Regions from separate parts of the Cytobacillus sp. FSL K6-0265 genome, predicted to be linked through region 1. Evidence: riboswitches for the same ligand, from Rfam matches in the RefSeq annotation. Region 1 holds a riboswitch; each other region holds the start of a gene.
What was found. A riboswitch is a leader RNA that binds a small molecule or an ion and turns the genes downstream of it on or off. The one in region 1 is predicted to bind cobalamin.
Positions count from the first base shown of each region.

Region 2: it holds a riboswitch for cobalamin, as region 1 does, so the genes downstream of both, MHH73_RS02395 (ABC transporter substrate-binding protein) here and MHH73_RS05045 (hypothetical protein) in region 1, are expected to answer to the same signal.
Region 3: it holds a riboswitch for cobalamin, as region 1 does, so the genes downstream of both, MHH73_RS13095 (ribonucleoside-diphosphate reductase subunit alpha) here and MHH73_RS05045 (hypothetical protein) in region 1, are expected to answer to the same signal.

Region 1 covers NZ_JBBOPE010000001.1:976,684-978,956, forward strand. Annotated here, with positions in the region: gene MHH73_RS05035 (MFS transporter) at 1-209, opposite strand, end outside; gene MHH73_RS05040 (MarR family winged helix-turn-helix transcriptional regulator) at 227-670, opposite strand; cobalamin riboswitch at 860-1,062, shown strand; gene MHH73_RS05045 (hypothetical protein) at 1,226-1,501, shown strand; gene mmgD (citrate synthase) at 1,446-2,273, shown strand, end outside.
Region 2 covers NZ_JBBOPE010000001.1:454,997-457,269, reverse strand. Annotated here, with positions in the region: gene MHH73_RS02400 (FecCD family ABC transporter permease) at 1-463, opposite strand, end outside; gene MHH73_RS02395 (ABC transporter substrate-binding protein) at 429-1,391, opposite strand; cobalamin riboswitch at 1,500-1,675, opposite strand; gene MHH73_RS02390 (hypothetical protein) at 1,729-2,273, opposite strand, start outside.
Region 3 covers NZ_JBBOPE010000001.1:2,600,153-2,602,425, forward strand. Annotated here, with positions in the region: gene MHH73_RS13095 (ribonucleoside-diphosphate reductase subunit alpha) at 1-908, opposite strand, end outside; cobalamin riboswitch at 1,074-1,252, opposite strand; gene MHH73_RS13100 (heavy metal translocating P-type ATPase) at 1,737-2,273, opposite strand, start outside.

The DNA.
Region 1 (2,273 bases):
TATTTACCGATAAACAACCTTCCCACCAATGTTCCTATAATAAATATGCCTGTAACTAAGCCAGCTTGGCTGGCAGTCGCATGATGTGCTTCGACGGCATACACCGCAATGGTAACCATTAATAAATAAAACACTAATGTTAGAAAAAAGTTTACGGAAGAAATGGTGATAAAGTCCTTAGTCCATAATTTTTCTTTTGTTGAACGCATATTTTTTTTCTTCCTCCTTACAAATTGCTTTTAATACTATCAAAAATCCGAATACATTCTTCTTGTTCTTCAGTTGTGATTCCCTCTAATATTTCCATTTCGAACTGATCAATCGGAATGCGGATTTGTTTGTATATGCGCTCACCTTCGTTCGTTATCTTCATTTTCTTTTCACGTTTATCCATGCTTGGGATTTTTTCTACATATCCATATTCCTCAAGCTGGTTTATTGTCCTCGTGACTGTTGGCTTTTCAACACCTTGATACGCAGCAATTTCTACTAAAGTCGTTGGACCGAAATGGTAGAGATAATAAAGGATTGTCCACTGTGCTCGTTGTAATTGGTGTTTCGTTAATAAGCTATTCAGTCTATTTTCAAAAGGGCGATAAAGCATCATAAAATGATGGAAGAATCTTTGGCTAGCTATTATAATATCCACCTCATTTAAAATAGTTATCAATGGTAACTAATATACTATAACAAAAAGCCATCTTGTCTGTCTATGGGGCGATTTATTTTTTCTACAAAATGGGAAATGTTATAAGCTATGGTTGTAGGTGACATGACATTAATAAAAAGTGAAAAGCAGTGTGAATAAGAAAAAGGATTGTAAATTTTCTAAAATATTGATATATTTAAGTGGAACAACTTAATATTTTCTAAAATAGGTGTAAATAGAATGCTTGATTGTCTATTTACTTAAAAGGGAAGTACGGTTAGATTCCGTCGCTGTCCCGCAACTGTATTTGCGAGTGATACGAAAGATGCCACTGTTTCCTTCAATAGGAGATGGGAAGGTTTCGTATCATGTTGACCATAAGCCAGGAGACCTGCCTGTTTAGTGTAAACATCAATTCCTACGTGGATATAGGAGGTGTTAAGTACGGGTAATGAATACATGCCAAAGTTGCATGTTTATTTTTAGTATTCGTTTGAACTTAACAACTTCTTTCTAGAAGTTGTTTTTTTAATGGATTGATATGGAAAAAAGGGGAGCAAGAACGGAGGAAAAGCTTTGTTTGGAACCGTTCCTTATTATGTGAACATAATGAAATCTACGATCATGATAAACAGCTATTCTGCTGAGGGTTATAGTTTAAGAAAAGTGTTAGAACAGTGTAAAGAAGACATCCAAACACTCTCTGTAGAAGAAGAGAAGATCCAAATATATTTGAGGAATGCTGAAAGGGCTTACAGCATTGTCAGGCACGATGTAATTGGATGGGAGGAAAATGATTGTGAGCATGGAGGAGAAATATATACCAGGGTTAGAGGGAATCATAGCTTCTGAGACTAACATTTCATTTTTAGATACGGTTCATGGAGAAATTGTCATAAAAGGTTATGATTTAATTCAACTTTCAAAAACGAAAAGATATTTAGATATTATCCATTTACTTCTAGAAGATCAATTACCAACAGACGAGGAAAAACACGCATTAGCTACTAGGTTAAAGTCCTATTATGAAATACCGACGGCCGTTATGGAGGTTTTTACTCATTTACCAAAAGGAACACATCCAATGGATGGGCTCCGCACGGGCATCTCAAGCTTAGCTGGATATGATACGACTTTAGATGATCGGTCGAAGCAAGGAAATAAAGAAAGAGCTTATCGCCTACTTGGAGGAGTTCCAACGATTGTAGCTAACAGTTATCGTATATTACAAGGTCTGGAAAAAATTGAACCGGATAAATCCCTCTCATATAGTGCCAACTTTTTCTATATGTTAACTGGTAGAGTACCATCCGATTTAGAAGAAAGAGTATTTGACCAATCATTACTTTTATATAGTGAACATGAAATGCCAAATTCAACATTTACCGCAAGAGTAATTGCTTCTACACAATCCGATCTCTTTGGAGCTTTAACAGGCGCAGTTGCAAGTTTAAAAGGGAGCTTGCATGGCGGTGCGAATGAAGCGGTTATGTACATGTTGAATGAAGCAGAAAGTGTCGGTGGCTTGGAAAGTCTCTTCTATAAAAAATTATTTAAAAAAGAAAAGATTATGGGCTTTGGTCATAGAGTTTATATGAACAAAATGGACCCAAGAGCATTAATG
Region 2 (2,273 bases), 520 kb from region 1:
CAAAGAAAAGGACAACAATTATCGTTAGAAAAGCTGTTGTAATACTTAATAATGGTAAAGTAAATGTGCCAATAAACGGGATGGATAAACCGAGAAAGATAGTCAATACAGCACCAACAGAAGCTCCTGAAGACACCCCCAATGTATAAGGGTCTGCTAAAGGGTTTCTTAATAAACCTTGAAAGGCAGCACCTGCCATTGCAAGTGATGCCCCGACGAATCCTGCCAATACGACTCTAGGCAAGCGAATATTCATAACAATATTACTGTGCATTGGATCAACATCATTACTTATTGGTAAACGTAAGATTTCCGCTCCAATGATATTCAATATATCTAACGGTAGCACTGAAACCGTACCTATAGAAATCCCCATAAGCATGGCTACACATAGGAAAACGAATGCACAGAAATAAGCAACCCCTCTATTATTTAAATACTTCTGGGTAAATCGCTTTTGCAAGCTCCTCTACTCCTTCTACAAGTCTAGGACCTGTACGAGTTACCTTATCAGAGTGCACATCATACACTTGCTTCTCTTTAACGGCTGTTACATCTTGCCATCCTTCTCGACTTAAAAGGGTTTCTACTGCATTTTCCGTATAATATCCGTATGTAGTAATAATCACATCAGGATTCTTTTCGATGACAGCTTCCTCGTCAATTTGTGGCCAACCCTCTTCATCTATTACATTTTCCGCTTGGATCAAATTGAGCATATTATCAATAAATGTTTTCTGTCCGGCAGTATATAAAGAAGGTGCTGCAGAGATTTCTACAAAAACAGATTTTTTCTCTTCAACGGATTTTGCCTTTTCTCCGATTTCTGCCAAACGGGTTTTCATTTCATCAACTGTTTGATTTGCTTCTTCTGTTGCTCCTGTTGCTTTACCAATCATTTCAATAGAATCATACATTTCTTCAAAATCCTGGGCATCATTGACAATAAGAACAGGAATACCAGCACTTCTTATTTGATCTAAACCTTCAGTACTATTATGTGCACTTGAATTATGTGCTAATACGATGTCCGGATTTAAAGCAATAATTGCTTCTACATTAAATTCCTGTCCACCGATCTTTTCAATATCAGCCACTTCTTCTGGATAATTATCAAAATCAGAAACACCGACTACCTTCTCACCTAATCCTAATTCGAAAGCGATTTCAGTATTACTCGGCATTAACGAAACAATCGCTTCTGGTTCCTCTTCAATTACCACTTCATGATCCCAAGCATCCGTTAATGTTACAGGAAAAGCGCTAGTTTCAGTACTCTCTTCAACCTTTTCTTCTCCACCTGTTTTCGGCTCAGCTGTGTCGTTCCCACATCCAGCAAGAATACCTGCTGATAGTAAAATCGAGACTAAAAATAAATACCATTTCTTCATGATTAACCCTCCTTAAAATATAAAACATCCCCAGTAGTAGGAGATGTTTGGAAGGAATAAATCACGACAAAGAAGCCTTACCAAACACCTCCTATCCTCGTAGGTTACAGTGTTTATGGAAGATAGGCAGGTTTCCTGGCTCATGGTTAATATCACAGTTTCCTGCTATTACATAGATAGCAGGTTTCTTTGTTATCAACCATTTACAGTGGCGGGACCGCATTGGTTTTACACCAATTTCCCCTATTAAGTCATAAAATGACACCTATTTCCTTAAATCTACAATTTTCTGTCGATTTTATTATACCTTATCATATATTGTGGTGCATTATTATTTTTATGAATCAGTTACTTGCCATTCTTTCAGTTTTTTATCAAAAACCAATTTCGCGTCCGGAGTGGCTTCCTTTCTCATTGCTTCAAACTCATCATACATATCATCCATATTAGCGAAATCGCCAATTGTCCAGAGTGGGATACTAATTTTCGTTCGTGTCTGCTCACTTTGTTCATAAGAAATGACCAGACCTTCCTTCATTAAATTTCTTAATGCACGTAAAACATCTTCTGGCACTTGCGGATATGTTTTTTTCTTTTTCAGGCCTAATAAAGATTTTTCTACTTTTAAATGCTCCATCTTCATCGCTGCCACATCGCCAAGCATTTTGTAAAAATCCTGCCAGTCTCGGTAATAGACCTTATTTAACCAACCGTCATCATAGGCTAAATAGCAATAACGATTGCTTAAATGGTTATAGAAAGGTTTCTTTAAATGCTCCTTTACATGACTAAGATATAGGAGCTCAGCAATTGCTTGGGCAGGTAGTTCATTTAACGATTCTTCCTCCTCGAAATCTATCCAGCAAAAATCACCATAACTAT
Region 3 (2,273 bases), 1.6 Mb from region 1:
TTTGCATCAAGGAAAGAGAAGATATCCTTGTGCCAAACGTCTAAATAAACGCTAATTGCTCCTTGTCTTTGTCCAAGTTGATCCACGCTAACAGCCGTATTATTCAGCTGTTTCATCCATGGAAGCACACCAGACGAAGCGCCTTTGAATCCTTTTATCATACTGCCTCTACTACGAATCTTACCTAAATAAACGCCAATTCCACCACCGTTTTTTGATAGTGCAGCAATGTCTGTATTACTGTCATAAATCGAATCTAAACTATCATCAACTGTTTCGATAAAGCAGCTAGATAGTTGTCCCCAATTCTTACCTGCATTTGATAAAGTTGGTGTAGCTACAGTCATAAATAAGTTACTCATTGCCCAGTAAGCTTCTTTTACTAATTGCAAACGATTTTTTTCTTCTTGATGCATAAGAATCATTGCAATTACCATCCAGCGTTCTTGAGGCAACTCAAAAATTCTTTTTTGGCGATCTTTTGCTACGTAACGGTCAGTTAGCATTTTAATCCCGAGATAAGTAAAGAGCTGATCTCTTTCAGGGACAATTTCTTTGCCTAATTCATCAATCTCTTCTTTTGTATAACTAGATAATAAAATAGGACTATAAATATCAATATCACTCAACTGTTGAATTAAAGAATGAAAATCACCATAAGCTTGGCCACTGTACCCTCGGTTCTCAGCTGCTTGTTGATAAATCTTCTTTAAATATAAATGGGCAGCCACATAGGTCCAATCAGGTTCATTTACATTTATGTAAGAAAGACATTCTAGAATTAACTGATTATAGAAACTGTCTACCTCTAGGTGTTCTAATTGTTCAGCCCGTTTTTCTAACGCACTAATTGGTAAATTACTGAATTGTTGATATAATTGCTCAAAATTGACTGTCGGTTCAATCATTGTTTTCAAAGTTTTTCCTCCTTCAACCTATTTCTATCAAATTTAGGCATAAAAAAAACCGCTCCAGTTACACCTTGAGCGGATCAAACGACAGTATAAATACAAGTGTACAATTACACTCTTTTTATGATCTGTCGTTTCATCTTCTCAAGCCCCGAAGAAATGAAACTTTTGATTAAGAAGGCAGGTATCCTGGCTTGTGTATCAACCTACTAAGAGCCTTCCCATTCTCTCTAAAAGAACAGTGGTTTCCTCTTTTCGTCACACTTACAGTTGCGGGTACAGCTCCGGATTATCCGGATTCCCATTTTAAGTCCATTTGGACTCCTTCAACCAATTACTATATGTAGTTGTCATATCTATAATAAATAACTATATATTGTATCTGAGATTGTATGAGTAATCATATCACATCATTTCATAGAATACAATTTATTTCTTTTATATAAATTTCAAAATAAACTTTTCGTTCTTTCATCGGTAAATTTGAGACCATTATAAATAATAGCACTTCTTATTTATGTAAAAAAGGCTTGAAATCCATTAAAAATTGTTCAACCCTACTTTTTTACCTGCAAACTAGTAAGCTTAAACCAGAAAAGAAATCGTTTTTGGTAAAATAAATTAAACGGTCACAGAAGTGTCAAAATGTAATAATTGCGCTAAAATGGTTGCTCAATAATCAATTAAAAGAATACTCCATATTAACAAGAAAATGTTTTAACCTCTTGGTACAAATCTTTTAAAACTCTATAAAGAAAAACAAGCTAACTATTTTATTAGCTTGTTTTTCTCTTTAAATCTTTTGATAGAATGTCTTTATGCTAGTTATTTTACACGTTGCAATCGAAGTGCGTTTAATACAACAGAGACAGAACTAAATGCCATCGCCGCACCCGCCAACCATGGTGCTAAGAAACCTGCAGCTGCAATAGGAATACCGATTGTATTATAGCCAAAGGCCCAAAAAAGATTCTGTTTAATATTACGAATGGTTTTTTTACTCATCATGATCGCATCAGCAATACTATTTAGGTCACCACGCATGAGTGTGATGTCTCCTGCTTCCATGGCAATATCTGTACCTGTACCGATAGCCATGCCGATATCGGCAGTTGCTAATGCAGGGGCATCGTTAATGCCATCCCCTACCATCGCTACTTTTTTGCCTTGACTTTGCAGTTTTCTAACTTCTTCTGCTTTCGTTTCTGGTAAGACTTCTGCAATGACTTTTGAAATACCTACTTCTTTAGCAATGGCTTGTGCTGTTAACTGGTTATCACCAGTCATCATAATGACTTCTAACCCCATATCATGTAGCCTTTGAATCGCTTCGCTTGATGATTCTTTTATTGTGTCAGCTAC